DNA from 3 places in the Rhizobium sp. P1_E6 genome. Region 3 is predicted to be linked to each of the others. Evidence: predicted binding sites of a transcription regulator. Region 3 holds the regulator's gene; each other region holds the start of a gene.
The links. Region 3 encodes PhoB, which activates phosphate uptake and scavenging genes when phosphate is short. Its sites were predicted from a motif close to TGTCATNNANCTGTCAT; they were not measured.
Positions count from the first base shown of each region.

Region 1: phnG (phosphonate C-P lyase system protein PhnG) is a predicted target of PhoB. The motif match lies at 2,995-3,011, and genes of this name have one in related genera.
Region 2: AC1D35_RS23915 (NAD-glutamate dehydrogenase) is a predicted target of PhoB. The motif match lies at 1,973-1,989, and genes of this name have one in related genera.

Region 1 is NZ_JBFUBG010000042.1:38,512-46,454, forward strand. Features, by position in the region: gene AC1D35_RS19960 (alpha-D-ribose 1-methylphosphonate 5-phosphate C-P-lyase PhnJ) at 1-733, opposite strand, end outside; gene AC1D35_RS19965 (carbon-phosphorus lyase complex subunit PhnI) at 730-1,836, opposite strand; gene phnH (phosphonate C-P lyase system protein PhnH) at 1,841-2,449, opposite strand; gene phnG (phosphonate C-P lyase system protein PhnG) at 2,449-2,925, opposite strand; gene phnF (phosphonate metabolism transcriptional regulator PhnF) at 3,078-3,815, shown strand; gene AC1D35_RS19985 (2,3-bisphosphoglycerate-dependent phosphoglycerate mutase) at 3,872-4,507, opposite strand; gene dapB (4-hydroxy-tetrahydrodipicolinate reductase) at 4,530-5,354, opposite strand; gene AC1D35_RS19995 (ABC transporter ATP-binding protein) at 5,373-7,160, opposite strand; gene AC1D35_RS20000 (glucokinase) at 7,313-7,943, opposite strand, start outside.
Region 2 is NZ_JBFUBG010000061.1:16,888-25,639, reverse strand. Features, by position in the region: gene AC1D35_RS23915 (NAD-glutamate dehydrogenase) at 1-1,764, opposite strand, end outside; gene pdxY (pyridoxal kinase PdxY) at 2,042-2,917, shown strand; gene AC1D35_RS23905 (carbonic anhydrase) at 2,978-3,619, shown strand; gene AC1D35_RS23900 (GGDEF domain-containing protein) at 3,711-5,336, shown strand; gene AC1D35_RS23895 (lytic murein transglycosylase) at 5,390-6,211, opposite strand; gene AC1D35_RS23890 (aspartate-semialdehyde dehydrogenase) at 6,380-7,414, opposite strand; partial or broken gene AC1D35_RS23885 (hypothetical protein) at 7,526-7,755, opposite strand; gene AC1D35_RS23880 (alkaline phosphatase) at 7,825-8,752, shown strand, end outside.
Region 3 is NZ_JBFUBG010000006.1:5,282-20,237, reverse strand. Features, by position in the region: gene argF (ornithine carbamoyltransferase) at 89-1,006, opposite strand; gene AC1D35_RS05505 (aspartate aminotransferase family protein) at 1,052-2,251, opposite strand; gene AC1D35_RS05500 (GcrA family cell cycle regulator) at 2,678-3,214, shown strand; gene AC1D35_RS05495 (hypothetical protein) at 3,240-3,470, shown strand; gene AC1D35_RS05490 (hypothetical protein) at 3,587-3,742, opposite strand; gene AC1D35_RS05485 (alpha/beta fold hydrolase) at 3,972-4,790, opposite strand; gene AC1D35_RS05480 (LysR family transcriptional regulator) at 5,170-6,093, shown strand; gene phoB (phosphate regulon transcriptional regulator PhoB) at 6,372-7,055, opposite strand; gene phoU (phosphate signaling complex protein PhoU) at 7,187-7,900, opposite strand; gene pstB (phosphate ABC transporter ATP-binding protein PstB) at 7,945-8,760, opposite strand; gene pstA (phosphate ABC transporter permease PstA) at 8,775-10,097, opposite strand; gene pstC (phosphate ABC transporter permease subunit PstC) at 10,094-11,575, opposite strand; gene AC1D35_RS05450 (substrate-binding domain-containing protein) at 11,740-12,774, opposite strand; gene phoR (phosphate regulon sensor histidine kinase PhoR) at 12,973-14,196, opposite strand; gene ppk2 (polyphosphate kinase 2) at 14,442-14,956, shown strand, end outside.

The DNA of each region.
Region 1 (7,943 bases), on a different contig from region 3:
CACACAGCGCGCATGGTTTGCCGAAGCGCTGGATCTCGAAGGGATGGTCCTCGAAGTCCAGGCTGACGACGTCGGTATAGGGCGGCACGGCATAGATGCGCTTTTCGCGCCCGGCGCCGAAAAGCTGCAGCGCTTCCGACCTGTGCATCTTCGGATTATCGAATTTCGGCGTCGGCGAGGGATCCATGACATAGCGGCCATGAACCTTGACCGGATAGGCATAGGTCGTGGCGATACGGCCGTTGCGGGCGATATCCTCGTAGAGCTTCACATGCATGAGGCCGTATTCCTCGAGCGCATGCATCTTGCGTGTTTCTGTCTCGCGCGGTTCGAGGAAGCGCAGCGGTTCCGGGATGGGCACCTGATAGACGAGCACCTGGCCTTCGCCGAGCTTGTCCTCAGGAATGCGGTGGCGTGTCTGAATGATCGTCGCATCCTTGGTGTGCGTCGTGACCGCGACATTGGCGACCTTCTGGAAGAAGGCGCGGATGGAGACCGCGTTCGTCGTGTCGTCTGCACCCTGGTCGATGACCTTGAGAACGTCCTCAGGTCCGATGATCGAGGCCGTTACCTGCACACCGCCGGTACCCCAGCCGTAAGGCATCGGCATTTCTCTTGACGCAAAGGGTACCTGATAGCCGGGAATGGCGATCGCCTTCAGGATCGCGCGGCGGATCATGCGCTTGGTCTGTTCGTCGAGATAGGCGAAATTGTAGGTGGCGAGATCACTCATTCGGCGGCCTCCTTTTGGGTCTCGCCGCTGTTGCGGGCGGCTTCGAATTCGCGGCGCATGCGGCGGACGAGGTCGAGTTCGGCCTGGAAGTCCACATAATGCGGAAGCTTCAGGTGCTCGACGAAGCCAGTCGCCTGCACATTGTCGGAATGGGAAATGACGAATTCCTCGTCCTGTGCCGGCGCGGTGATGTCCTCGCCAAGCTCTTCAGCTCGCAATGCGCGATCGACGAGTGACATGGCCATCGCCTTGCGCTCGCTCTGGCCGAAGACCAGGCCGTAACCGCGGGTAAACTGCGGCGGAGCCTTGGCCGAACCCTTGAACTGGTTGACCATCTGGCATTCGGTGAGTTGGATCGTTCCAAGTGAAACGGCAAAGCCGAGTTCCGGCACATCGAATTCCACCTCGACTTGCCCGATGCGGATTTCACCGGTGAAGGGGTGATTGCGGCCATAGCCGCGCTGGGTGGAATAGCCGAGAGCCAGCAGGAAACCCTCGTCGCCGCGGGCAAGCGCCTGCAGACGAAGATCCCGCGTCATCGGGAATTCCATCGGTTCGCGCGTCAGGTCGCCCGTTTCGTGGTCTTCAGGAAGCTCACCGTCATTTTCGATCAGGCCTTCCTGACCGAGGATTTCGGAGACGCGCATGACGCGGCCGGTCTCGGCCTCGCGCTGCGCCGGCTCTTCCACGGCTTCATCCGTCAAGAGCGAGGGATCGAGCAGGCGGTGCGTATAGTCGAAGGTGGGCCCGAGCAGCTGGCCGCCCGGAAGATCCTTGTAGGTGGCGGAGATGCGGCGTTCGATCTCCATATTTGCGGTATCGAGCGGCTTGGAATAACCGAAGCGCGGCAAAGTCGTGCGGTAGGCGCGCAGCAGGAAGATCGCCTCGATCATGTCGCCGCGCGACTGGCGTACGGCAAGGGCTGCGAGCGTGCGATCGTAGAGCGAGGCTTCGGCCATGACGCGATCGACGGCGAGGGCAAGCTGTTCGACGATCTGCTCGATGCCGATCGCCGGCACGGAACGGTCGCCGCGCCGGCGGTCGGCGAGCAGGCGGTGAGCATTGGCGATGGCGGCCTCGCCACCCTTGACGGCAACATACATGAGCTCAGATCTCCGTTGCTGTGATCTTGGTGGTGCGCGGCAGGCAGAGGAAACGCTTGCCCGCCGTCAGCACGATGTCGATGCCGCGCGGGAAGAGGGCGCGGTTTTCCGTCCACAGGCGCAGGAACGTTTCCGGCAGGCCGACAGGCGCGATCTCGGTCACGCTCTGGATGCCCGGACCCATCAGCGCCAGACGGCGCCCGCCTTCGAGGTCGGCAAGCTCGATCACCACTGTCGTGGAGCGATCGGGATATTCCTGCGTGCCGGCGGCAAACAGGCCGAAGGTGGAGATCATCGTGCCGGCCTCGACGAAGGCGAAGCGCGCCTCGGCCTTCTCGGCCGTCAGCGGTGCGCCGGTGTGGAAGCCAAGCCATTCCGGAATCGCCGACCTGGCAAGTCCGGCCGAAAGCCAGACGGGCGTGTCGTGGTCGCAGAGCGTCAGGCCGATCGCGCCGGCGGCAATGCCGAGCGGTGCGGGCGCCGTCACTTCGGCCGCCACCGTCTGGATCGTGCCGGGCCGGGCCATGCCGTCCATCAGCATCTTGAACACGCTTTGGGCCTCGAATACCGGCTCGGCGAAGCCGCCGGTCAGAACATCGGTCTTGGCGCTCATCAGTTGTCTCCCCGCACCATGGTGAAGAAATCGACGCGGGTCGCGGCCGTCTCCTCGGCCTTGCGACCGGCCTCGGCGGTTATGCGGCTTGATATCGGCGACAGCAGCCTGTCCTCGATGAAGCCCTTGGTGGCTTCCTCCTGCCAGAGCGCATCGAAGATCGCCGAAAGGCGTGCCTTCTCGCGGTCGGTTCCGAGCGCCTGCGCATGGCCGACGGAGCCGGAGGCAAGGCGCACCGTCGCCCGCGTCACCGTGACCTCGCCGAGATTGAAGGGCGCCCCGCCGCCGCCGATGCGGCCGCGAACCATGACGAGGCCCGTTTCCGGGCCGCGCACCGGCTGTGCCGCCGGCTTTTCGGCAAGCGCATCCCACGCCGCCAGCAATTCTTGCCTCTCAGCGCGCGCCAGCAGATCGACGGTGCGTTTGCGTCCGTTGTCTGTCTGCGCCGCAGCCTCTGTCTTCTCTGCTGCCGTCATCGTCTTTTCCTCGAAATGTCTATTGATATAGACAACCATACAAGCTATACCTATCCCTAAATCGGCGAGGTGACAAGCGTGTGACACGACACGTCCAAAATTGGCCGGGCTTGAAGAGGTTCGGGCCACGAAATGATCAGGGAAGGGGTGTAATGGCAGGCATAAAGCAGGTGCAGCGGCAGACGGGCGTAGCGCTCTGGCGGCAGATCGCCGACAGGATCCGCGAGGCGATCGGCAGCGGCGCATACGATGCGACTGGCATGGTGCCGCCGGAAACCGCTCTCGCGACGCAGTTCGGCGTCAACAGGCATACCGTGCGCAGCGCGTTGGCCGCGCTTGCCCAAGAAGGCATCGTCCGGGCTGTGCAGGGTCGTGGCACGCTGATCGAGCGCAAGGAGCGCCTGAACTTCCCGATCAGCCGCCGGACACGCTTTACAGATGGCCTCAGGGACCAGGCGCGCGAAACGCATGCGCTGCTGCTCGGCCACGCAGAGGAGGTCGCCGACGCCGAGGTCGCCCGCTGGCTGCGCATCGAACAGGGCACGCCTGTCATCCGGCTGGAAACGGTGCGCGACGCGGATAAACGGCCTGTCGCCCGCGGCACGAGCTGGTTCCCGGCCGCCCGTTTTGCCGGCATCGGCGAGATCTATCGCAAGACGGAATCGATCACCAAGGCTTTTGCCGCCCTCGGACTGTCGGACTATGTGCGCGCCACGACCGAGATCACCGCCACCCACGCCGATTCCGGCGACATCGCCGACCTGGAGCTGACGCCGGGCGCCGTGCTCCTGATCACCAAGGCGATGAACACCGATCTGGAAGGCGTGCCGGTGCAATATTCGATCAGCCGCTTTGCGGCAGACCGCGTCCAGTTCACCATCGAGAACTGAAAACGAAAAAGGCCGGGCGCGAGCCCAGCCTTGAACCTATCGATGCCTGGTCGCGATCAGTGCGCGCCGGACATGTCGCCGAGCACTTCCTTGGAAGCAACGGTCGAGTCTGCCTTCAGCTTGTAGACTATGGGCACACCCGTCGCCAGATTCAGCGAGAGAACCTGCTCGCGGGTGAGGCGGTCGAGAACCATGACGAGCGAACGCAGCGAATTGCCGTGCGCGGCAACCAGCACCTTTTCGCCGCGCAGGACGCGCGGAAGAATTTCCGTCAGATAGTAAGGCCAGACGCGGGCGCCGGTATCGCGCAGGCTTTCGCCGCCCGGAGGCGGGACATCATAGGAGCGGCGCCAGACATGCACCTGCTCTTCGCCCCACTTGGCGCGGGCATCATCCTTGTTGAGGCCGGAGAGATCGCCGTAGTCGCGCTCGTTGAGCGCCTGGTCGCGGATCGTCTCGAGATCAGGCTGGCCGACCTTGTCGAGGATGAGCGTCAGCGTGTGCTGCGCGCGCACCAGTGCCGACGTGAAGGCGATATCGAACTTGATGCCGTAGTCGGCAAGTGCCTGGCCGCCGGTCGTGGCTTCCTGGATGCCGAGCTCGGTCAGATCAGGGTCCTTCCAGCCGGTGAAGAGATTCTTGAGATTCCAGTCGCTCTGGCCGTGGCGAACGAGGACGAGGGTACCGCTCATGAAAAATGCCTCCTACAAATGGTCAATGGGAAGAAAGCCCGAGAACGTCGAGCATGGAATAGTGCCCCGGTTTCTTGTCGCGCGCCCAAAGGGCGGCCTTGATGGCGCCCCGCGCGAAAATCGAACGGTCGGTTGCGCTATGCGAAAGCGTAACGGTTTCGCCTTCGCCGGCAAAGAGCACCGAATGCTCGCCGATGACGGAGCCGCCGCGCAGCGTCGCAAAGCCGATCGTGCCGGCTTCCCGCGCTCCCGTATGGCCGTCGCGCACGCGCACGGACTTCGCGGCAAGGTCGATATTGCGGCCCTTTGCCGCCGCCTCGCCGAGCAACAATGCGGTTCCGGAGGGCGCGTCGACCTTGCGCTTGTGATGCATCTCGAGAATTTCGATATCCCAGTCGGCGGGATCAAGCGCCTGAGCCGCCTGCTGCACGAAAACGCTCAGCAGATTGACCCCGAGACTCATATTGCCCGACTGGACGATGCGGGCATGGCGCGAGGCGGCCGCAATCTTTGCATTGTGCTCATCGGAGCAGCCGGTCGTGCCGACGACATGAACGATGCGCGCCTGTGCCGCCAGTCCGGCAAATTCCACTGACGTGGCGGGCGATGTGAAGTCCAGCACGCCCTCGGCATGCAGGAACGCTGCCAGGGGATCGTCGCCGATGATGACGCCATTGGCGCCGAGACCGGCGATTTCACCGGCATCCTTGCCGACGAAGGGCGATCCCGGCCGCGCGACCGCTGCATGCAGTGTCACGCCATCGATGGAATGAATGAGACGGATGAGCGTCTGGCCCATGCGCCCCGCCGCTCCGACCACAACCAGTTTCATCGCAGCGTCGCTCATGTCAGTCCGTCATCCCGATCAGTATGAATCAGAAGCCGAAGGCCTCTGCAGATTGTTGAGGCGAGCGTAAAGTCCGTCACTGACCTTCGCAAGCGTCTCGTGATTGCCTTCTTCGACGACGCGGCCCTGCTGCATCACGATGATCTTGTCGGCGCGCACCACGGTCGAGAGACGGTGGGCGATGACGACGACCGTGCGGCCGGTCATGGCCTCGTCGAGCGCCTTCTGCACGGCGGCTTCCGATTCCGTATCGAGCGCCGAGGTCGCCTCGTCGAGAAGCAGGATCGGTGCGTTGCGCACCAGAGCGCGGGCGATCGACAGGCGCTGGCGCTGGCCGCCGGAAAGGGTTACGCCGTTTTCGCCGACCGGCGTATCATAGCCCTGCGGCTGCGCGACGATGAAGTCATGCGCATAGGCAAGCCGCGCTGCCTTCTCGATATCCTCGTCACTCGCTTCCGGACGGCCGTAACGGATATTGTCGCGGATCGTGCCTTCGAAGAGGTATGGCTGCTGCGAGACATAGGCGAGCTGCCGGCGCAGCGATTGTTTGGTGATATGGGCGATATCCTGTCCGTCGATCAGGATCTCGCCTTCCTTCGGATCATAAAAGCGTGGAATGAGGCTGATGACGGTCGATTTACCGGCGCCCGAAGGACCGACGAGCGCCGTCGTCTTGCCACCCTCGGCCGTCAGCGTCACGCCGTCAAGCACGCGTTCATTGCCATAGGCGAAGGAAACGTTGCGGAATTCGATCTTCGCTTCGGTGACAACAAGCGGCTTGGCATCCGGCAGGTCGCGCTGGCGCGGTTCCATGTCGAGCAGCTCGTAGATCATCCGGGCGTTGACGATGGCGCGTTCCATCTGCACCTGCAGGCGGGCGAGGCGCCGGGCCGGATCGTAAGCGAGCAGCAGCGCCGTGACGAACGAGAAAAAGGCGCCCGGCGGCACACCCTGGTAGATCGAGCGGTAGGCGGCGTAGGCAAGCACGCTCGCAACCGCAAAGCCGGCAAAGCTTTCGGTCAGCGGCGAGGTGCGCTCGGAAAGCCGCGCGATACGGTTTGCCCGGCCTTCGGCAGCGCCGATCAGCTTGTTGACCTTTTTTTCCAGTGCCTCTTCCATCGTGAAGGCCTTGACGATGGAAATGCCCTGGATCGTCTCCTGCATGGCGCCGAGAACGTGGCTGTTGAGATCGACCGCCTCGCGGGTGGCCGAGCGCAGCCGCTTGGAAACGTAACGCAGCGCATAGAGCAGCGGCGGCGCCAGAATGAAGACGGCAAGGCTCAGCAGCGGATCCTGAACGACCATGACGCCGATCAGCGAGACGAAGGTCAGGAGGTCGCGCACGGTCGACGTGATGGTGAGGTTCAATACGTCGCGGATACCGGTAACGTTCTGGCTCACCTGAGCGGCGATATGGGCGGAGCGAGACTCGTTGAAATAGCCGACCGAGAGCGTCATCAGATGCGAATAGATACGTCGCTGATAGCGCGCGACGATATCGTTGCCGATCCTTGAAAGGGCAACGCCCTGCCCGTAGCTCGCAAAACCGCGCAGCACGAAGGCGATGAAGATCGAAAGACAGATGATCCAGACGACGTCGGCGCGGCGGTTGGCGAAGGCCTCGTCAATGATCGCCCGCATGATCCAGGCCGTGAACGCCGTCGAAAGCGCTATGACGACAAGGCAGGAGATTGCGAAGACATAGCCCCAGAGATGGTCCCGGCCGTTTTCCGCAATGATGCGTTTCAGGATGCCCGTCACGGTATCGCTGTTGACGTGTGGCTTTCTGCTGTCGGCGGCTTCCAAAAATAGGCTTCCTGTCTCAGGGCTGCATGCCGCAGGCGCGGCGCGCATATGCGCGGGCTCTATAAAGAGTTGAGGGGGCTTTGGCTAGAGCGCCGTGCGTCCCATCGGGGCGCACAAAGGACGCTCTAACGCCTTGAAACTATGCTTGAGGCTCAAGCCCGCCAGCGCCGGCCATCCGTCGAAACACCGAAATTTGCGGGCATGCGCGCATAGGAGGAAAGCCCCGATAGTGCTGCGAGCGGATGCGTCACGACATAGGTCGGGATGGTGCGCAGCAGGGCCGAATGCGGCGCCTTGTCTTCGAAGGCGGCCCGGAATTCCGGCTTTTTCAGTGCCGGCAGGATCTTCTGCGAGATGCCGCCCGACAGATAGACGCCGCCGCGGGCCATGAACACCAGCGCCATGTCGCCTGCCACGCGGCCGAGATAGGTGGCAAACAACGAGACGGTTTCGACCGCGACCTTGTCGCTGCCGGCGAGTGCGTGCGATGTGATATCCGCCGGATCGTTCATTGTCGGCTCGACGCCATCGGCTGCACAGATGGCGCGGTAGAGGTTGACGATGCCGCGGCCGCAGAGGATCTGCTCGGCTGCAACGCGACCCTCGATGGTCTCGACATGCGGGAAGATTTCATAGTCGCGCTTGCTGCGCGGCCCGAGGTCGACATGGCCGCCTTCGCCGGGAACCGGAATCCAGGTCGACTGGGTGTGAACCAGGCCGCCGACGCCAAGGCCCGTGCCGGGTCCGAGCACGACGCGGGACGCCACCATGTCGCCGGATGCA
Region 2 (8,752 bases), on a different contig from region 3:
GGCCGGAATTTCGATATCGAAGGTCCGTTCGCTAAGGACGTTGAAGCCGAGGTTTTCGAGTAGAGGCACGCGGCGCGACAGCGGCAGCTGCTCGCCGCTATGGAAGATCTTCAGCGACAGGATACGGCCGCGTTCGTCGTCCTGGCGATAGTAGAATTCGATGCGGATCGGCTCGCCGGCGGCGCATGCGGCGATGTCGGGCAGATCGCCGACCGCTTCATCCGGCGTGAAGGCTTCCTGGAAAGCGTTGCTGACGCCGAGCTTCGGCGCCTTGGGGCCGGCGAGTATCTCGAAGCGGCTGTCCCAGCGCGCGGTGATCTGGCGGATCGTCTCCTCGAGCTTGGCCTGATGGATGCGCGGCGTCTTACCGCCCGAGCGGCCGATGATGAAATGCACGCGCGCCACACCGCCTTCCGGGAAGGCCGGATAATAGGCGGAAACACGGCCATCATAGACGGTTTTCAGATAGGCACCGATGCGTTCACGCACGATCGAGTCATATTCCTCGCGCGGTACGAAGATGATGACCGAGACGAAACGGTCGAAATGGTCGATGCGCGGCAGCACCCGCACGCGCGGGCGATCGGCGAGGTCATTGATCTGCTCTGCAAAGGTCGCGAGCAGCGGCGTATCGATCTGAAAGAGATCGTCACGCGGATAGGATTCCAGGGTGTTGTCGAGCATGCGGCCCGAGTGGCTCATCGGGTCGAAGCCGAAATGCTCCTTCACCTTTTCGATCTTGGACCGCAGCAACGGAATTTCGCTGGCAGAGGAAGTGTAAGCAGTCGAGGTGAACAGGCCGACGATGCGGAGTTCCCCCGTTACGTTGCCCTGTGCGTCGAAGCGTTTGACGCCGACATAATCCATGTAGGCGCGGCGATGGACCGTGGATTTCACGTTGGCTTTGGTGACGATCAGGAAATCGGGACCATCGAGGAAGGCGAGAATTTCGGGTGTCGTCGTCACGGCGTCCTTGCCGGTGCGCAGAACAAGAACCTCGGGGTTGGAGAGTATGCCGAGGCCTGTTCCCTTGTCGCGTTCGACCTTGGAATCGGGACCCTTGCCGGAATAGACGTAGTCGCGCATGCCCAGGAAGGTGAAGTTCTCGTCGTGCAGCCAGGTCAGGAAGGCGATCGCCTCGTCGCGGTCGGCTTTCTTGCGGCTGGCACTGTAATTCGAAAGCTCTGAAATCACCTCATCGACGCGGGCAAGCATCGGCTTCCAGTCGGAAACGGCAAGCTCTACCTGCTCGAGCACTGCCTTGATCCGCTTGATCAGGTCGCCGGCCTGGGAGGGGCTGAGCGGCGAAATGTGAAGCTGGATATGGCTCACCCGCTTTGCCGGATCGCTCGGCACATCGGCGGAATAGAGTTCCGGGGCCTTGTCTTCTTCCAGGATCAGGATCGGATGAACTGCCATGTAGATGTCGCGGTAGCTGCTGGTCACCTCGCCCATGACGGATTCGTAGAGGAAGGGCTTGTTGTGATCGGTCACCGAAAGGATGGAGATTGCGACGCCATCGGGGGTGACGTCGGCGACCGTGTCGATACTGACACGCGGCGTTTTGCCGTTCCAGGCGGTGAGCTCGGCTGCCGAGTGCACGGCGGAAAGCGCAAGCATTTCCGGTGTGTAGAGGTCGAGGTCGTCGCCGCTTGCGCGGCCAAAGAGGAATTCGGGATCGAGATGGGGCTCGCCGGTCGCGGCGGCGATCTTGCGCGCGCTCTCGATCTGCTTTTCCCGTTTCGGATTGTTTCTGGCGGCCATGGATCATCCCCCCGATTTGTTTTGATGTGGGCAAGTTAGCAGAAGGCTCTTCGAAAGAATCCTTAAAAGAGGGCTTCGAAAAGTAGTTTTCGTTCTTTTTTGACGGTGCTGATGAGAGATTTCGAAAGTTTTCGGGTCGTTTTGTGCCGATGGACTGCAAAGCGTCCTTATCTGGCTTTTCCGACCCGCTGCACATTTCCACGCTCGCATGAAGAATGGTTGACAGCGCCTCGTCAAAAAGATCATCAACGGCGGTCGAAATTCGGAATCGGATGCCATGTCGGAAAACGCATCAGGCGCAGTCATCGTCATCTCCAGCCATGTCGTGCGGGGGTCGGTTGGAAACCGCGCCGCGGTCTTCGCGCTGGAAACGCTCGGCCACCAGGTCTGGGCGCTGCCGACGATCGTGTTGCCTTGGCATCCCGGTCACGGCCGTTCGACACGCCTCACCTTCGCAGAGGCCGATTTCGATGCGGCGATCGACGATCTCATCCGTGCGCCGTGGATCGGCGAGGTCAAGGCTGTCTTGTCGGGTTATTTTGGCAACGCTGCCCAGGCCCGCTCCGTCGCGAAACTCGTTGCATCCCTGCGCGAAAATAACCCGGAACTGCTCTATGTCTGCGATCCAGTCATGGGTGATCTCGGCGGCCTCTACGTGCCGGAAGCGACAGCCGAGGCGATCCGTGACCACCTGATACCGATCGCCTCGCTCGCAACGCCGAACCGCTACGAACTTGCCTGGCTTTCGGGCGCCGCGCTCGATGACAACAGCGCGGTCATGGAAGCCGCACTTGCGCTCGGTCCCTCACGCATGCTGGTTACATCCGCGGTGCCGATGATGGCGGGCGGTACCGGCAATCTCTATCTCTCCGGAAAGCATGCCTTGCTTGCCGAACATCGTGTCGTCGAGAACCCGCCGAACGGGCTCGGCGACCTGCTCGCTGCCCTTTTCCTGTCCCGCCTGCTATCGGGCATGGAGGATGAAAAGGCGCTGCAGCTTGCGACGGCAAGTGTGTTCGAAGTGCTGGCACGCGCCGTCAAGCGCGGTAGCAACGAATTGATGCTGGCAAGCGATGCCTCCAGCCTTTCGACACCTATGGCGATGGTGCAGATGCGTCACCTTGTCCACCCGGCCCAGCGACGGAAGAAATAGGCTTCACGCTTTTGCAGTGCAGCAGTTGATCTTGGGTTCGCCGCGCTGTAATCCAAGGGTATGATGAGCTTTCCCAACTCCCTTCTGGACGGTTATCGCAACTTCATGAACGGGCGCTATGCCGATGCCCGCGATCGGTATCGGCAGCTTGCGGAAAATGGGCAGAACCCGACAACGCTCATGATTGCCTGTTCGGACTCTCGCGCGGCTCCCGAACTGATCTTTGATGCTGGACCAGGTGAACTCTTCGTGATCCGCAATGTCGCCAACTTGGTGCCACCCTATGAGCCGGATGGTCACTTCCATTCGACGTCGGCGGCGCTCGAATTTGCGGTTCAGGCTCTGAAGGTCCAGAATATCGTCGTCATGGGCCACGGCCGCTGTGGCGGCATCCGCGCCGCACTCGATCCGGACGCCGAGCCTTTGTCGCAGGGCGATTTCATCGGCCGTTGGATGTCGCTCGTTCGTCCCGCCGCCGAACAGATCGGCAGCAATGACGTGATGACGCAGGGCGAACGGCAGACTGCGCTGGAGCGGGTTTCGATCCGTAACTCGATCAACAATCTCAGGAGTTTCCCCGAAATCAAGGTTCTCGAGGAAGAGGGCAAACTGGCGCTTCACGGTGCCTGGTTCGATATCTCGACAGGTGAGCTCTGGGTGATGGATTCTGAGACACTCGATTTTGTCCGTCCCGAAATCTAGGGATAGACCGCTTTATCAGTTTTTTAAGATATTCCAATAAGCTCGCTGGCGGGGTGTATACGCGCGCGGATTGGTCATGAATTTCGAAGTGGTGAAATTCAAAAATACGAGTAGGGCAGTGCTGGTCGCTATCCTGCTGCCGTTTGTCTTCATGATTGCCGAGGGGGTGGTGCTAATCCGCTCCTCGCTCATGCAGTACCGCGCGCTCGAAACTGACCATCTCTTTGCCGATKTTCTTGCCCGTGGAGGATCGATTGCCGCCAACGAGATCCTGGCAGAGCTCGTGGCGACGCGAATCTACGTCAACAATCCCAATGAGATGACCAGGGCGGCCATGATGGAAAGACGCAGCTCGCTCGACAGCGAACGCGCGCGTTTCAACGCCAGCCTCCCGCCCGTTGAAACGCTCGATCTCGGTCTGCAGTCACAGCTTTCCGATCTCCGCCTTGCTTATAGCCGTATCGTTGCAACGCGTTCGGCGGTCGATCGAGGTTATTACCGCAAAGGTGGCAACCCCGTTCATATCTATGGTCAGGCCGGATTGAAGCAACTTGGTCTCGTCGAGTCGCTTTCGTCGAGAATCCATGATCCGGTATTGATGCGCAAATCCAGCGAGTTGATGAGTATCCTGCTGACCTATTACGGCGAGCGGCTGATCGGCAACCTGGGCCAGCGTTATTTCGACCGAACCGACTTTTCCGCCATGTCGCACGAGCAACTCGTTCAAGGCGAAATGATGCTCGGCAACGGCATGGATCGCTTGCGTTTTCATTCTTCCTCGCCTGTCGTACGGGAGATTCTTGCTTATAGGGCTCAACCCGACGAGGTCTGGGCCGATACTTTCACAAAGGCCATGGTTTCCGGTGCGCTACGGCCGAACAAAGCGATCCGAGACAAATGGATTGGTATCCAGAACGAACGGCTGGATTTCCTGCGACAGAAAATCGCCTCCGTCACCGATGATATTCATGTGACGGGGCAGCAGTTGTCGATGCGCTCGCACATTCACATGACGATCGTGCTCGCGCTGTCATCCGGACTGGTGCTGCTCGTTGCCCTTATTGCGGTGCTCGCGGTTCGGGGCATCCGTCTCGTCGCCCGTGTCACCGAAGAGCGTGAACTGCTCGTGAACGAGTTGCGCAATGCCGCCCAGACCGATCTCCTGACGGGCCTCTACAATCGCCGTGGCTTCGAGGCTGCGGCTTCAGGGCTTCTGATGCAGGCCGAGTATGGATCACGCTGGATTTCCGTCGTCTTGTTCGATCTCGATCACTTCAAGAAGATCAACGACATCCATGGCCATGACGCCGGCGATATCGTGCTGAAGCACGTAGCCGGCATTGCACGGGAGAGCTTCCGTTCTTTCGATCTCCTGGTGCGTCACGGCGGCGAGGAGTTCATGGCGCTGTTGCCGGATTCGACACCCGAAGATGCGGTCATCGTTGCGGAACGTGTCCGACTGGCCATCGAGGTTGCTGACATCGCGCTGCCGAGCGGCGAGCTTCTGCGGGTTACGGCGAGCTTCGGCTGCGCGGGGCGCGCAAATGCCGCGAGCAATCGCAATTTCGATGATCTGGTGAAGCGCGCCGACCTGGCGCTCTATGCGGCCAAGGCCTCGGGACGCAATTGCGTTGTTGCAGGGCCTATTGTTCCTGCCGCGGCACCGCAGGAAGAGCGGCGCAAGGCTGCCGGCGGAACCCACGATTTCCGCATATGAAAAACGCCGCATTCACATGCGGCGCTCGTATCATTTTCCTATTGGACGTCTCTTCAGTTACCGTCGATCTGCTCGCCGATATAGGCGATTGCCTGCTGATAGACCGTCGCGGCATTCCAGCCCTGGATGGCGACGAAATTCGGCTCGCCCGGCTGATAACCGGCGCCGGCACGCCAGCCATGGCCCCTGAGGAAATTGGCGGTCGAGGCAAGCGCATCAGCGCGGGAGCCGACCATATCCACGCGGCCGTCACCGTCACCGTCGGCGCCGAAGCTTACGACGTTGCGCGGCAGGAATTGCGTCTGGCCGATTTCGCCGTGGGCAGCGCCTCGAGCTTGCGGGCTGAGATAGCCTTCCGAAACGAGCTGCAGAGCGGCATAGAGCTGGTCAGTGAAATATTCCGAGCGGCGGCAGTCATAGGCGAGGGTGGAGACGGCGGACATCGTATGCTGGTTGCCCATATAGCTGCCGAAGCCGGTCTCCATGCCCCAGATGGCGATCAGCGGACCGGCCGGAACACCGAAGCGGCGCTCGATCGAAGCGAAGAGAGCCTGGTTGGCGGCTTTCATCGAACGGCCGCGGGAGATGACCGCGGCACCGCCACGCTTCTTCATGAAAGCGTCGAAGGACAGCTTGAAGCTCTTCTGGCCCCGGTCGGCGGCGATCGTCGGCTTGTTATAGCTGACATTGGCGAAGGCACGGCTCAGGACCGACTGGCTGACGCCATTGGCCGCAGCCGTCTGCTTGAAGTCGGCGACCCAGGCATCGAAACCGGCACTGGTATTGCCGCATTGCGCGCCCTGCGCAAACGCCGGTACAGCATGGAGGACGCCCATAGCCACGGCGGCCACCAGAAACAACTTTGTCATGCGCATTGAGAAACCCCGCTCTCGATCTGCATAGCTTGAAGCCGAGCAAAAGAATGTCAGCCACCCGCGATTTTGTCACGATCACCTTTTAGCGAACGCTTATACGGCCGCATATGCCCGAAAAAGCCCCACCCGTCGAGCAGGGCTTTAGCATATTATGGTTTACAAATGGTATCAGGCCGCCTGCTTGCGCGGCTTAATGAGGCCACGATTGACGAGCAGTTCGGCGATCTGGATGGCGTTGAGAGCCGCACCCTTGCGCAGGTTGTCGGAGACTACCCAGATGTTGAGGCCGTTTTCGACGGTCGCATCTTCGCGGATGCGCGAGATGAAGGTTGCGTCCTCGCCAGCGGATTCGTACGGCGTGATGTAGCCGCCATCCTCGTGCTTGTCGATAACTAGGCAACCCGGCGCATCGCGCAGGATATCGCGGGCCTGGTCGGCCGTGATCTCGTTTTCGAATTCGATGTTGACCGATTCCGAGTGGCCGATGAAAACAGGAACGCGCACGGCGGTGCAGGTCACCTTGATCTTCGGGTCCAGCATCTTCTTCGTTTCAGCCAGAACCTTCCACTCTTCCTTCGTGTAGCCGTCTTCCATGAAGGTGTCGATGTGAGGGATGACGTTGAAGGCGATGCGCTTGGTGAACTTCTTGTTCTCGATCGGATCGGCAACGAAGACGGCGCGCGTCTGGTTGAAGAGTTCGTCCATGCCATCCTTGCCGGCGCCAGAAACCGACTGATAGGTAGAAACAACCACACGCTTGATCTTGGCGAAGTCGTGCAGCGGCTTCAGCGCGACGACGAGCTGGGCGGTCGAGCAATTCGGGTTGGCGATGATGTTGCGCTTGGAGAAGAGCGTGATCGCGTCCGGATTTACCTCCGGGACGATCAGCGGCACGTCGGCGTCGTAGCGCCAGGCCGAGGAATTGTCGATGACGACGCAGCCCTGCTGGCCGATCTTCGGAGAAACGCGCTTGGAAACTTCGCCGCCAGCCGACATCAGGCAGATATCGGTGTCGGAGAAATCGTAGTTCTCCAGGTTGGAGACCTTCAGCGTCCGGTCGCCGTAGGAAACCTCCGTACCCTGGGAGCGGGCGGAGGCGAGTGCTACGACTTCATCGGCAGGGAAACCGCGCTCGGAGAGAATGTTGAGCATTTCCCGCCCGACATTTCCGGTCGCTCCCGCAACTGCAACTTTGAAACCCATTTCTCAAGCTCTCTTTCTCTTCTCTCCTCTTGTCCGGTGAGGGGAAAGCGCGACATCATCGCAGCTTCCTGTCCCCAGCCGGGCCGGGGAGAGAGCGGCAGGCCAGAGACGTCAGACGGTTTTCGTCGTCGTTTTGGCCTTGGTTTTGGAAGAAACCGGAACGGCAAAATCCAGCACGGCATTTTCTGCCAGGTCATTGCGCTCAGCGATGGCGTGCTCGTGGCGAACCATGGATATTCCTTTTCCGCTGTTGCTCATAAAAGGTTTTCCACAGGAGTCAAGGTTTTTGCGCGTGCGGCTGGAGCAGGGGAGGGCATCGCAATCCTGCGGCGTTTTGTCATGCCTCTGTCATTGCCGGAGGGTATCCCGGCCCCGTTGTAATGACTGCAACGAAAAACGGGGGTTTTTCCATGCGTATGCTTCTCGCCGCTTTCGCGGCTACCACGATTCTTGCCGGCGCTGCTCAGGCAACTTCGATCTATCCGCTTGATCGTGCTACGATTCTCGCCGGTTCACCGTTCGACTTCAAGGTCGAGCTCAGCAAGCAGGTCAAGCCGGAAGACGTGAAAATTACGGTCAACGGCCAGGACTACAAGACTGTCCTCGGCGGCGAGGCACAGTTCGTCGAGCTGGAAAAGGGCAAGGAAGACAAGGCTCTTGGTTCCGCGCTCCTGCTGCGCGACCTGAAGATTTCCGCTCCGGGCGCCTACAAGGTCGAAATCGTCGCCGGCGACGAGACGAAGTCCGTTACCTGGAACGTCTACGACACCGCTGCCCAGCCGAAGGCAAAAAACATCATCTTCCTGCTCGGCGACGGTCTTTCCGTTGCGCACCGCACCGCTGCCCGCATCATGTCCAAAGGCATGACGGAAGGTAAAGCGAATGGCCGCCTGAACATGGACGATCTCGATCGCATGGCGTTCATCGGAACGTCGGCGACGAATGCAGTCGATACGGACTCGGCCAACACCATGTCGGCTTACATGACGGGCCATAAGACGGCCGTCAACGCTATCGGCGTTTACGCAGATCGCACGCCCTCCTCGCTCGATGATCCGCGCGTTGAAACCTTCGCAGAAGCCGTCCGCCGCCTGACCAAGAAGTCGATCGGCATCGTTGTAACGGCCGAGGTCGAAGACGCGACGCCGGCTGCCGTCGTTGCCCATACCCGCAACCGTAATGACAAGGCGGATGTCGTCGGCATGCTGCTCGACGTCAAACCGGAAGTCCTCCTTGGCGGCGGCTCGGCCTATTTCCTCGGCAAAGAGGTTGCCGGCTCCAAGCGCAAGGACAATCAGGATTACATCAAGCTGTTCCAGGATGCCGGCTACAAGCTTG
Region 3 (14,956 bases):
TTACACTCCTGTTCTATGGGAGCAGCAGGCTAGCGTGCCGGCCGCTCGCGCAGCCGCGAGCTTGGGACTCGCGGCATCCGATTATGGTTCAGATCGCGCCCAGGCACCAAGCAAGAATCGACTTCTGCGCATGAAGACGGTTTTCCGCCTCATCGAAGACCACGGACTGCGGACCGTCGATCACCTCATCCGTCACCTCCTCGCCGCGATGGGCGGGAAGGCAATGCATGAACAGCGCATCTTTGCCGGCCTGCGCCATCAATTGCGCGTTGACCTGATAAGGCTGGAAGACATTGTGACCGCGAGCCCGATGTTCCTGATTCATGGAGACCCAGGTATCGGTCACCACGCAATCGACGCCGGCGACCGCACGGTCAGCATCATGGTAAAGCATGATTTCGGCGCCCTCATTGCGGGCCCAGTTCAGATAGTGATCCTTCGGCTCGGAACCAAGGGGTACGGCCATGTTCATGCGGTAGCCGAAGCGGGCAGCTCCTTCCACCAGCGAATGCAGCACGTTGTTGCCGTCACCCGTCCAGGCGATCGTCTTGCCCTTGATCGGGCCGCGATGCTCTTCGAAGGTCATGACGTCAGCCATGATCTGGCAGGGATGGGTATCGTCCGTCAGCGCGTTGATGACAGGCACGGTGGCGTGCTCGGCCAGTTCCAGCATACGGTTATGGTCGGTCGTACGGATCATGATCGCGTCGACATAACGCGACAGCACCTTGGCGGTGTCGCCGATCGTCTCGGCGCGGCCGAGCTGCATTTCGGTTCCCGACAGGAACAGCGTCTCGCCGCCGAGTTGGCGCATGCCGACATCGAAGGAGACGCGGGTTCGGGTAGACGGCTTCTCGAAGATCATGGCCAGCATCTTGCCGGCGAGCGGCTTGTCGGCCGTGCCTGCCTTGAAAGCCTGCTTTCGCAGCTTGGCGTCATCCATGATGGTTCTGAGGTCGGATGTGGTGACGGCGGAGAGATCGAGGAAGTGTTTAGGGGAAGCCATTGTTCGTTACCTGCTACGCCCGCCAGCGGGCGGGGCATTGTCCTATCAAGCGGTCTTCTTGACCTTGGCGGCACGGATATTTTCGGCGGCACGCTCGATACGGGAAATCCCCTCGCGCGCCTCTTCCGCGGTTACGACCAGCGGCGGCAGCAGACGGATGACATTGTCGCCTGCCGGGATCGCCAGAAGGTGTGCTGCACGGATTTCCTTCAGAAGCTCCGCCGAAGGAATGGCTGCCTTGATGCCGAGCATCAGGCCTTCGCCTCTGATATCCTCGATGACATCGGGATAACGATCCTTGAGCGAGGCGAGGCCCTGACGGAAGACGAGGGTGATATCGCGCACATGCTGCAGGAAGCCATCGGCCAGGATGATATCCAGCACCGCACTGCCGACAGCCATGGCCAGCGGGTTGCCGCCATAGGTGGAGCCGTGCGTGCCGGCCTTCATGCCGGAAGCAGCTTCTGCCGTTGCGAGGCAGGCCCCGAGCGGAAAGCCGCCGCCGATGCCCTTGGCGACTGCCATGATGTCAGGCGTTATACCCGACCATTCATAGGCGAAGAGCCTGCCGGTACGGCCGACGCCGGTCTGGACCTCGTCGAGGATCAGCAGCAGGCCATGCTCGTCGCAAAGCTGGCGAAGCGCCTTCATGAATTCCGGGGTCGCCGGGCGGACACCGCCCTCGCCCTGCACCGGCTCGATGAGGATGCCGGCCGTATTATCGGTGATTGCCGCACGGACGGCCTCGATATCGCCGAAAGGCACCTGATCGAAGCCGGGGGCCTTGGGGCCGAAACCTTCGAGGTATTTCTCCTGACCGCCGGCGGCGATGGTCGCCAGCGTGCGGCCGTGGAAGGCGCCTTCGAAAGTGATGATGTGAAAGCGCTCGGGATGCCCCTTGGAGAACTGGTAACGGCGCGCAGTCTTGATGGCGCATTCGAGAGCCTCGGCGCCGGAATTGGTGAAAAACACCTTGTCTGCGAAAGTGGCATCCGTCAGGCGCTTGGCAAGCTTCTCCTGCCCCGGCACTTCATAGATATTGGAGAGATGCCAGACCTTGTCGGCCTGATCCTTGAGGGCGGCCACAACCTGCGGATTGCCATGCCCCACGGATGTGACGGCAACGCCCGCGCCGAAATCCAGATATCGCTCGCCAGTTTCGGTGATCAGCCACACGCCTTCGCCTCGCTCGAACCGCAGCGGGGCACGAGAATAGGTATCATAAAGCGGCGAGGCTTCAGCCATGGCGCAATCTCCTGGTCAGGCTCTGAAACAATGGACTCCGGCTAAGAAAACCAGGCCCGAAAAATTAAAAATGCCGCCTTGCGGCGGCCTCTCAGGCACTATTTCCTTTTCGCAGTGCGATGTCAACAAAACTGAGGATTTAGCGCATGCGTCAAGCGCCTAATGGGCTTTTCAGGTCTATCAACAGCTAATGTTGCAGAAATGACTCGCCGGGGAAGCAAGTTGGGGAAAACCCCGAATTCGGATTCATCGGATTCCTGCGACTCTTGTCACAGAGTCAGGCTCACACTAGGTTAAAGTTCAATTACTAGACTGCATGCGGCGGAACTAGTCACCAAAATTGATCAGGCGTTTCTTGCTTCGGAGGCTTTCGGGGCAACGGTGAGGGATTCTGCCATCACCAACGCGAAAGGCGGAGACAGGGCAATGAACTGGACAGACGAGCGTGTCGAGAAGCTCAAGAAGCTTTGGTCGGAAGGGCTGAGCGCCAGCCAGATCGCTGCGCAGCTTGGCGGAGTGAGTAGAAACGCTGTTATCGGCAAGGTTCACCGGCTCAGTCTTCCCGGCCGCGCCAAGGCCGGCGGCACGGCGACCGCTGCGCGCGCACCCAAGCGCAATACGTCGGCTCCGCGGGCCCCGAACTACGCATCTCGCCTCGCCACCACCCGCACCGTGACCCGCCAGCAGGGCGCAACGATGCTGAAGGAAGAGATCGAGATCGAAACGGTCGAGGAAATGGAATATGTGCCGGCCAAGAATGTGGTCGTGCCGATCTCCCGCCGCCTTGGCCTGACGGAACTGACCGAGCGCACCTGCAAGTGGCCGGTCGGCGATCCGCTGAAGGACGACTTCTATTTCTGCGGCTGCGACTCCACGGATTCCTCGCCTTATTGCAACTATCACCAGCGCCTCGCCTACCAGCCGGTCAGCGAGCGCCGCAGGGCAGCCGTCCGGGCAGCCTGACAAGCGCCTGCAAAAAGCAGCATCCATGGCCCCTCCTAGCGAAAGCGTGGAGGGGCTATTTTTTTGGCTTTATCGCCTGAGGCTGAACCACCTGCCTGGCGAACGATGGCGCCGCCTTGATCGCAAGAACGCAGTTTCGCTGGCCATGACGCTGGGGCGGAACGGGGCGATCATTGCCTCGCTGATCAAGACGTGCAAGCTCAGCGCCGTCGTCAACGACCACAGGCCGACGCGGAGCGGTGAACTCTTGCCGTAGAATTACTAGGCAGGGCAATAAGTGCTTAAATCCTTCTGTTGGCTCTAAGCGGACATACCAAAGAGTTTTCTCAGGGGCAGCTTCGCGCCATCATTTCAGCCGTTCAGACACAATCGTCAGCGTCCCAAAACCGCCATCGAGCTGAGCGCCATAAAGTTCAAAGACGACAGCAACGCCAGCCTGAAATTACCTAAAGGCCGGAAGCCGAAAAACGAGCCTATATTGAGCACTTCGGAAGCTGGCGGTGCTCCTGACATTAAATCGACGGACATCCCCCGCTCTTATTTCCAGATGTCGAAGCCGAGATGCCGAGCCATTTCGGCCGGTGGAGTAACCGGCCACCGCAACGAAAGATTTAAGCGCGACAAGTCGCATCTTTCGCTTCTCACCAAGCAAAGCAAATTGCCACTGTCGGAAGCACCCTCCGGGAACGCTCCCCGTACCAGGCACCAACAGGTGTCACCCGGCACTGCCGGGTGACAGAACGTCCCGTCGATGTCGTCAAGACCTGATGAACGAGAGCAGGTCGGGGTTGAGGACATCCGCATGCGTGGTCAGCATGCCATGGGGGTAGCCCGGATAGGTCTTCAGCGATCCGTTCTTAAGCAAGTTGACCGCACGCGGCACGGAACTTGCGAAGGGGACGACTTGATCGGCCTCGCCATGCATTACCAGCACCGGCACGGTGATCTTCTTGAGGTCTTCGGTATAATCTTCCAGCCAAGAGTCGACAGTCGCGTAGTGAGCCAGGGCACCACCGGCCATGCCCTGGCGCCACCAGTTCGCAATGATTGCCTCCGAAGGCTTGGCCCCATCGAGGTTGTAGCCGTAGAACGGATTCTCAGGGACGAAACGGTAGAACTCCGCCCGGTTGCCCAGCATGCCTGCCCGGATCGCTTCGAACCACTCCGGCGGTTGACCGGACGGATTTTCCGCGCTCCGGTACATGTTCGGTGTCAGCGAAGCGACCAGCACCGCCTTCGCGACGCGCTCCTGATGGCGAGCCACATAGCGAGCCACCTCACCGCCACCTGTCGAGTGCCCGATATGGATCGCGTCGCGCAGGTTGAGGTGCTCGGTCAGGGCCGCGAGGTCGGCAACCCAGTGGTCCATATCGTTGCCGGTGCCGGGCTGGTCGGACCGGCCGTGGCCGCGCCGGTCGTGGGCGATCACCCGATACCCCTGATGAAGGAAGTATGTCATCTGGGCGTCCCAGTCGTCCGCTGTCAGCGGCCAGCCGTGGCTGAAAACGATCGGTTGGCCCGAGCCCCAGTCCTTGTAGAAGATGTTTACGCCGTCCGTGGTCGTGATTGTAGGCATCGCGTCGCTCCATCTGCGCTGTTAAACATTCATTGGAAGATAATAAATCACTAAATAAAGCCATCCATCCACGCGCTATTGCAATAGCCGACGCAAGATTGCCACGCATGCCTCATCTTTCGAGGCCCAGGCACATGATCCGACACAAGAATTGGTCAGTCTCACATAATGTAGGTCAGCGCCGATAATTGCGGGTCACGACAGGTAGGCTTTTAGACATTTAGCTTTCCTTCTCTGACTGGACACAGTTGACTGCGAAATACTTCCGATGAAGCATTCGACTATGTCCCTAGATTGCGGCGTTAATTAAATCCCCCTTTTATCAAGGACAAATACCTTGTACGTTCGAGCTATGCCTTAAAGGCATAGCGGGGACGCGATGGAACTCAGGCATTTGCGCTATTTTATTGCTGTTGCGGAAGAGGGAAGCTTACTGACCGCAGCCGAGCGGCGGCTACACACTTCCCAGCCCTCACTCAGCAGGCAAATTCGCGATCTGGAAACCGAAGTCGGTGTAAAACTGCTGGAACGGCAGCCGCGCGGCGTGACGCTCACCGCCGCCGGTAAAGTGTTTCTTGATCACGCGCGGCTGGCGTTGTTGCAAGTCGAGGCGGCTGCGGAAGGGGCCCGGCGGGCAGAGCAGCCGCAAAAGCAGTCGTTCACTATCGGTTTTCTCGCAGGGCAAGAGGTCGTGTGGCTACCCCATGCACTGCGCATTATTCGTGAGGAAGCGCCGGAGGTTGAAATCATATTGTCCAGTCAGTCTTCCCCGGACCTTGCTCTGGCACTGATGCGAGGCAAGCTGGACGTCGCTTTCCTTCGCCCCGAGACGCAGAGTGTTGGTGTGTCGTTCAAGTTTTTAGCCAAGGAGCCACTGATCGCCGTGCTGCCGGCTGACCATCGCTTGACGTCGCAGAAAAAGATCCGGCCACAGGATCTTGCCCGCGAAACTTACGTCAGTTCGGCTAGAATTTCTCCGGTCTTGCAATCCGTGATCCAGGAGTACGCGTCGAACRTTGGGATCACACTCAAGGCAGAGTACGAAGGTGAAGGCCTACCATCAGCAATGTCGCTCGTCGTGTCTACAGGTGGAATAACGCTTATTCCGCTTTATGCGCAAAATATGCTGACGCCAAATGTCGTTGCCAGAGCACTTGAGGGTGTGCCTCCGACAATTGATCTCACCTTAGGATACAACGATTCAAATTCCTCACCTTTGCTCCGCCGATTTTTGTCTCGTTCTGATGAACTAGTCGCCAACGTACAAAATCAGAGCATCATCCGCTATGCTGAAGTTCCATAGCAGAGCTCACGCTCATCTTGGTGACGGCTTCGATTGGCTAGCGCCAGCAAGCCGACAGTCCCCTTCCGGCCCCAAATCAGTCGATGCTCAAGGCTCAGAGAATGTTCGCAATCGGCGCATAGCAGATGTCCCCGTCATCGCTTGAGCCCTCGCGATGCAAGGGGCATGTCGGTCAAGGCGTCAGCAAGCCAACGTCTACTCTTAAAAAGCCCACCCGAACAAACAAACGGGCCGCCCGGTTACCCAGACGACCCGTTCGTGACCTCCGATCACTCGGATCAGGCTTCCATGGAATATCCCGCGCCGCGGACGGTGCGGATGACATCCTGCATGTTGGAGAAATTCAGCGCCTTGCGCAGGCGGCCGACATGGACGTCGACGGTGCGTTCATCCACGTAGATATCGTGACCCCAGACGCCATCGAGAAGCTGCGAGCGGGAGAAGACCCTGCCCGGCGACGACATCAGGAATTCCAAGAGGCGGAATTCGGTCGGGCCGAGGCGGACTTCGCGGCTCTTGCGATGGACGCGATGGGTTTCGCGATCGAGCTCGATATCACCACACTTCAAAACGGTGGAGAGAACCTCCGGACGGGCGCGTCGCAGCATCGCCTTGACGCGGGCAACGAGTTCCGGCGTGGAGAAGGGCTTGACGACATAGTCATCCGCGCCGGTCGAGAGACCGCGAACGCGCTCGCTCTCTTCGCCGCGTGCCGTCAGCATGATGATCGGCAGACGCTCGGTTTCCGGCCGCATGCGCAGCCGGCGGCAGAGCTCGATGCCGGAAACGCCCGGCAGCATCCAGTCAAGGATGAGCAGGTCCGGGGTGCGCTCCTGAAGCCGGATTTCGGCCTCGTCGCCACGGAGGATCGTATCCACCTCGAAACCTTCAGCCTCGAGATTGTAGCGGAGAAGCACGCTGAGTGCCTCTTCATCTTCAACAACTGCAACTCTTGGGATCATGCGTGTCAGTCTCCTAATGCATGATCCTTAAACCGGGGGTGATTTAAGCAAGGGACCATGCAGGAACTCGGAATTGGCTGCGACCCTTGCGCGCCCCAGCGCGGGGCGCGCACGCAATCGGCAGGTCCAGATTACTCCGTCACCGCACCAACGGTATTGGAGCTGTCGTCCTTCGGACGCTCGCCCTCCGGCTGGGCGCCGGTTGCCATGTAGTAGATCGTCTCGGCGATGTTGGTTGCATGGTCGCCGATGCGCTCGATGTTCTTGGCGCAGAAGAGAAGATGCGTGCAGCTCGTGATGTTGCGCGGATCTTCCATCATGTAGGTCAGGAGTTCGCGGAACAGCGAAGTGTACATCGCGTCGATCTCGTCGTCGCGTTCGCGGATCGCATTCGCCTTGTCAGCTGAACGATTGGTGTAGACGTCGAGCACTTCCTTGAGCTGGACGAGCGCCAGTTCGGAGAGATGCTCGAGGCCGCGGGCGAGCTTGCGCGGAACGCCGGTGCTCTGCACCGCGATGACGCGCTTTGCCGTGTTCTTGCCGAGATCGCCGACGCGCTCGAGGTCGGCGGCGATGCGGATCGAACCCATGATCTCGCGAAGGTCGGAGGCCATCGGCTGGCGACGGGCGATCGTGACGATCGCCTTGTCGTTGATCTCGCGCTCGGCGTGATCGAGGATCACATCGTCGGAAATGACCTTCTGAGCAAGCGCGGTATCGCCGTTGACGAGCGCGCGGACAGCGTCGCCGCCCATCTGTTCGGCAAGACCACCCATCTCGGAAATGCGCCGGGACAGGAATTTCAGATCGTCATCGTAAGCAGAGAAAATATGTGTTGATGCCATGGGGCTTTGTCCTCGAAAATCGGGAAGGCTTCACATCGCCAAAATCAGCCGAAGCGACCCATGATGTAGTCCTGGGTACGCGGATCGTCCGGGTTGGTGAACATCTTGTCGGTATCGTTCTCCTCGACCAGGTTGCCGAGGTGGAACATAGCCGTGCGCTGCGATACGCGAGCGGCCTGCTGCATGGAATGCGTCACGATGACGATCGTGTAGTTTTCACGCAGCTCGTGGATCAGCTCTTCGACCTTGGCAGTTGCGATCGGGTCGAGCGCCGAGCAGGGCTCGTCCATCAGGATGACTTCCGGGCTGACGGCAACGGCGCGTGCGATGYACAGACGCTGCTGCTGACCGCCGGAAAGGCCGGTGCCGGATTCATGCACGCGATCCTTGACCTCATTCCAGAGGCCGGCGCGCTGCAGGCTCGTCTCGACAATCTGGTCGAGGTCGGCCTTGGACTTGGCAAGGCCATGGATGCGCGGACCGTAAGAAACGTTTTCATAGATCGTCTTCGGGAACGGGTTCGGCTTCTGGAAGACCATGCCGACGCGGGCGCGAAGTTCGACGACGTCGATGTCGGGATCGTAGATGTCGTCGCTATCGAGCGTGATCTTGCCGGTGACGCGGCAGCCGTCGATCGTGTCGTTCATGCGGTTCAGCGACCGCAGGAAGGTGGACTTGCCGCAGCCCGAGGGGCCGATCAGGGCGGTCACGGTGTTTTCGCGGACGTTCAGATTGACATCGAAAAGCGCACGCTTCTCGCCGTAATAAACGGAGACATCCTGACCGATCATCTTATACGGGACGTTGCTCATTTTCTGGTCCAGCGCCTTCTCGACTGCGGCTTCCGTCAACATGTTCATGATCTTTACTCCGTTTACCAGCGGCGCTCAAAGCGACGACGCAAGAGGATAGCTCCGAGGTTCATGACGATCAGGAACAGGAGCAGGACGATGATGGCACCCGAGGTTCTTTCCACGAAGGCGCGCTCGGCTTCATTGGCCCACATGTAGACCTGAACCGGGAGTGCCGTGGAAGGATCGAGCGGGCTGGACGGCGCCTGGGCGACGAAGGCGACCATACCGATCAGCAGCAGCGGCGCGGTTTCGCCGAGTGCGTGGGCAAGGCCGATGATCGTGCCGGTCAGGATGCCGGGCATGGCAAGCGGCAGCACATGGTGGAACACCATCTGCATCTTGGAAGCACCGAGGCCGAGGGCGGCCGAGCGGATCGACGGCGGCACGGCGCGCAGTGCGGCACGCGTGGCGATGATGATCGTCGGCAGCGTCATCAGGGTCAGCACCAGACCACCGACCAGCGGTGCCGAACGCGGCAGGCCGGCGAAGTTGATGAAGACCGACAGGCCGAGCAGACCGTAGACGATGGACGGAACGGCGGCGAGGTTGTTGATATTGACCTCGATCAGGTCCGTCAGCCTGTTCTTCGGCGCGAATTCCTCGAGATAGATCGAGGCGGCGACACCGATCGGCAGCGCAAGCACGAGGACGATCAGCATCAGATAGAGCGAGCCGATGAGGGCAACGCCGAGACCTGCGGCTTCCGGACGGCTGGAATTGCCGTTGACGAAGAGGCCGGTGTTGAAGACCTTGTGAAGCGAACCGCTCGCCTTCAGCTGGTTCATCCAGCCGACCTGCTTGTCGTTCACCTTACGGTTCTTCTCATCGACCGAGAGGTCGATCTGGCCCTTGTTGGCGCTGTCGACATTGGCATCGGCCAGGATCGTGACATTGACGGTCTTGCCGATGATCGAGGGGTCGGCAACGACCATGTCGCGCAGCTGGATCGGCGCACCCTTGGACAGCATGTTGGATGCATCGCGCACGTCGGGACGGCTCGACGCGTTGATGCCGAGCTGCTTGACGATCGCGTCACGCAGGAGAACCGGGTAGCTGGCGGCGATGAGAACCGAAGGATCGGTCGCACGCTTGTTATCCGGATCGATGGTCTTTTCGGTAAACTCGATCGGCAGCGTGATCGCCGTCTGCTGGAACGCGGTATAGCCGTTGCTGATGACGGTCCACAGCAGGATAAACAGGAAGATCAGGCCGAAGGAGATCGCGGCGATACCATAGGCCTGGAAGCGGCGCTCGGCAGCGTAACGGCGCTTGATGCCGATGTCGCGGCGCGCAGGCGCCTTGGAGACCGTGACGCCGGCGACGGGGGAAACAATATTCGTCATTCGTACTGCTCCCGGTATTTGCGCACGATATAGAGCGCGTAGATATTGAGGCAAAGCGTGATGAAGAACAGCGTGATGCCAAGCGCGAAGGCAACCAGCGTCTGCGGCGAGGTGAACTCGAGGTCGCCGGTCAGCTGGTTGACGATCTTGACGGTCACTGTCGTCATCGGCTCGAAGGGATTGATCTGGATGCGGGCGGCGACACCGGCCGCGAGAACCACGATCATGGTTTCGCCGATGGCGCGGGACGCCGTCATCAGCAATGCGCCGACGATGCCCGGAAGGGCGGCCGGCAGGACCACCTTCTTGATGGTTTCGGAGCGCGTGGCACCGAGGCCGAGGGAGCCGTCGCGCAGCGAGCGCGGCACGGCGGTGATGATGTCATCCGACAGCGAGGAAACGTAAGGGATCAGCATGATGCCCATGACGATGCCCGCGGTGATGACGCTCTGTGCCTGGATGAAATTGGTATAGCTGCCGGAGAGCAGACCGCTGACCTGCGCAGAGAAATCGCGCAGGAACGGACCGACCGTGACGAGGGCGAAGAAGCCGTAGACGATGGTCGGGATGCCGGCCAGCACTTCGAGAAGCGGCTTGGCAATCGAACGTACCCGCGAAGAGGCGTATTCGGCCATGTAAATGGCGGCGAAGAGGCCGACCGGAACGGCGACCAGCATGGCGACCAGGCCGATATAGAGCGTGCCGAGCAGCAGCGGGATGAGGCCGAACTGGCCGAAGGAGGAACTGCCGGCACCGGCAAAGCGCGGGTCCCAGACCGTTCCGAAGAAGAAGTCGGCGAAGGGAACGACGGCAAAGAAGCGGGCCGCTTCCGACAGCATCGAAAAAACGATGCCGATCGTCGTCAGAATGGCGATGGAGGACGCGACGAGAAGTGACCAGAGCATGACCCGTTCAACGCGATTGCGAGCGCGGAAGCGCGGAGCAACGGCGCGAAGGGCGTAGAAGGCGCCTGCGACGGAGATGAGCAACACGATCGCCGTCATAATGATACGGCTCGTCATGCTTTCGGCGTTCAGGGTCTTTGCGGCGTCGATCATGTAGGGCTGCGGCTCGCCAGCGAGCGGAACGCCCTTTTCATTGAGCCTTGCCTGCAGACCGGCAGGATTGCCGGAGAGGGAGGAGACCTCATCCGAAGTCAGCATGTTCATGCCGCGGGCGACCGTGGCGATCATGCTGTAGGCGAGATCCTGCTGGACGGCCGGCTGCGCCTTCACATCATCGGGAAAACCACCGCGAACGGAGGAAGAGACGATGCCCGGGCTTACGGCAAGCCAGACGAACAGAACGATCAGGGAAGGCAGAACAGCCCAGATCGCGGCATAGGAGCCATGATAGGCCGACCGCGAGTGCATGGCGGACGACCTGCCGCCTGATAGTGCCGTGGCGCGGCTGCGCGCGGCCACATAGGCAACGGCGCCGATAATCACCAGGCACAAGAGTATGATGGATGTGCTCATTCGTTACGTCCCCAGGCCCACAGCCCCCAAAGAGCCCGGCAGCTCCAGGAGCATGCCATCGGCTTCAATATCATGGAGAAGAAGTTCATTCCGCACGGCCCTTGCGGGCCGGGCGGACAGGCGATGCCGGCGCAACACCCCCGAGTGGCGCGCCGGCAAAGTCATTACATGGTCTTGCCAGCCTCTACGTCCTTGCGGATCGCATCGCGCTCTGCATCGGGAGCAGCAACGAGACCGTATTCGACGAGCGGGCTGTCAGGGCCGATCATCTGGTCGGATACGAAGAAGTTGACATATTCCTTCAGGCCGGGAACGGCGCCCAGATGTGCCTTCTTGACGTAGAAGAACAGCGGGCGGGAAACCGGGTACGTGCCGTTAGCGATCGTTTCCGTGGACGGAACGATGCCGCTCATGGAAGCAACCTTGAGCTTGTCGGCATTGTTTTCGTAGAAGGAGAGGCCGAATACGCCAACGCCGGTCTTGTTGGCAGCGATGCGTGCCAGCGTTTCCGGATAGTCGCCGTCGATGTCGACTGCAACGCCGTCCTTGCGAACTGCGACGCAGGCCTTGGCCTGGGCAGCCTTCTCGGTGATTTCCTTGGCGATGACTTCCTGAGCGCCAGCAGCCTTGCAGCCGGCAGCGAGAACGTTCAGTTCGAAGACTTCGCGGGTGCCGTGCTTTTCGCCCGGGATGTAGGCAGCGATATCAACAGCCGGAAGCTTCGGGTTGACTTCCGACCACTTCTTGTAGGGGTTGGCGACGAGCTTGCCGTCAACAACAACCTGGGCAGCGAGGGCCTTGTAGATGTCCTGCGGAACGTAGGCAACGTCCGGGTTGGAAGCGTCGGTTGCGAAGACGATGCCGTCATAACCGATCTTGACTTCCTGGATGTCCGTTACGCCGGCAGCCTTGCAGGCTTCGGCTTCGTTCTTGTTGATCGGACGCGATGCGTTGGCAACGTCGATCGTGTCTTCACCGACGCCCTTGCAGAATTCCTTCAGACCAGCGCCGGTGCCGCCGGATTCGACGACCGGCGTCTTGAATTTGGTGAAGGTTTCGCCGAAGGACTCGGCGACGATCTTTGCGTAAGGCAGGACGGTGGACGAACCAGCAACCTGAATCTGGTCGCGAGCAACGGCAACGCCAGCGAAAGCGGCGGTTGCAGCAAGCGCGGCAACAGTAAGTTTAAAGGTGTTCATTTGAATCTCCCGGCATTTGGGCTTGTGTGAGTGCGGCCTCAAAGAGGCCCTCGCATTGCCTTTTTTCATCGGCAGGACTCTCTTAGCGCCTTAAGCACCGTCCTTTTATGTCAGATCGATGAAACATTTATGACAGAATAATCCATTGATTTTAAATGCAGAAATATGGCGTCGATAAATTGCGTGCGACATATGGAGTCAGAAACGCACGGTAAACTCCGTTCCCTTGCCCACCTCCGATTTAACGATCAGCCGTGCACGATGGCGCGTCAGAATATGTTTGACGATGGCAAGCCCGAGGCCCGTGCCCTTCTTCGAGCGGCTGTCTTCGATGCTGACGCGATAGAAACGCTCCGTCAGGCGCGGCACATGTTCGGCCGGGATGCCGGGGCCTCTGTCGACGACGCTGACCTCCACCGGCTGGCCGGACCCGTTCTTCAGCCAGACATCGACAGTCTCGCCTTCCTGGCCGTATTTGCAGGCATTTTCCATCAGGTTTTCGAAGACCTGAACGAGTTCGTCGCGGTCTCCCAGCACTTCGACCTTGCCGTCGGGCAGGTGCAGATTGATCGAGACGCCGACATCCGTGGCAAGCGGCACGAGCGAATCCCTGACATGGCCGAGAAGCGGCACGAGATCCACCTTCTCGTCGGGGGCGATGTGCGACTTGAGCTCAAGCCTGGAAAGAGACAGGAGATCGTCGACGAGCCTGCTCATGCGCGTCGTCTGGTCGAACATGATGCCGAGGAAACGTGCCTGCGCCTTCGGATCGTTCTTGGCCGGGCCCTGAATCGTCTCGATGAAGCCGCGCAGCGAGGCAAGCGGCGTGCGCAGCTCATGGCTGGCATTGGCGACGAAATCCGTGCGCATGCGATCGATGCGGCGTAATTCGGAAATATCGCGGAAGGAGAGGATGTAATAACGCTCGTTGCGGCCGTCGTCGTCCTTGAATTCGACGGGAGCGCTGCGCACGATATAGACGCGCTCGGAAGGCAGCCGCTCGGAATGCTCGATCTGGTTCGGGGCGTTGGTGGCGATGGTTTCGCGCACCATATCCAGGACGCCAGGCGAACGCAGCCGCGCCGATATGTGAGAACCGAGCGTCACCTCGCCGAAGGCCTTTTCGGCCGCGCGGTTCTGAAACAGCACCGAGGCATCTTCCGAGAGCACCATGACAGGGATATCGAGGCCGGCCAGTGTGGCGGAGACCTCCGGCAGGCGACTGGGAAGCACTTCGGGCTCGGGTTCGGCCGGCTCGACGACATCAGATTTGATGACCGGCGCCTCGTTGAAAAGCGAGGCGAAGATCATCACCAGAAGCAGGACGAGCACGATCCATTTGTTCATGCCGGCGGCAAGCGCCACCAGCGCGCTCAGCAGCGTCGCCAGCAAAACCGGGCGCTCGCGCCGGATGCGCGCCAACAGGCTTCTCGTCCACGGCATTTCTTCTTCCAAGGCGCCCCTCACGGCATCGATTCGTTTCTCTTTATATTCAAACTCTGCCTGATAGCCGCATTTCATGACAGAAGTTTTCCGTTTCTGAAACTTGCGCGAAAAGCCGCAGCGCGCGACAGCGAATTGCGCTTTGCTGACGCAGCGGATTTGATTTTCAATGATAAATATGTTCGCCTGCTGAAAAACGAAATCAGCAAGCGCAGGAGAAGACGATGGCCGAAGACGTCGAAAGCAGGGTCGTGGAGTTGGAGATCAGGGGCAAGAAGCGCGTCTTCGATATCGACGATCCCGTGCTGCCCGACTGGGTGGATGAGCATGCGCTGGAATCCGGCGATTATCCCTACAAGAAGAAGATGAAGGACGACGAATACGTCGAAGAGCTGGAGAAGCTGCAGATCGAGCTCGTGAAGGTGCAGTTCTGGCTGCAGGCGACGGGCAAGCGGGTGATGGCGCTCTTCGAAGGGCGCGATGCGGCCGGCAAGGGCGGCGCGATCCAGGCGTCCTCGGCCCACATGAACCCGCGCCTTGCCCGCGTCGTGGCGCTTGCCAAGCCAACCGACCGGGAACAGGGCCAATGGTACTTCCAGCGCTATATCGCGCAGTTTCCGACATCGGGCGAATTCGTGCTCTTCGACCGCTCCTGGTACAACCGCGCCGGCGTGGAGCCGGTCATGGGCTTCTGCACGCCGAAACAATACGAGGATTTCCTGAACCAGGCGCCGCAGGT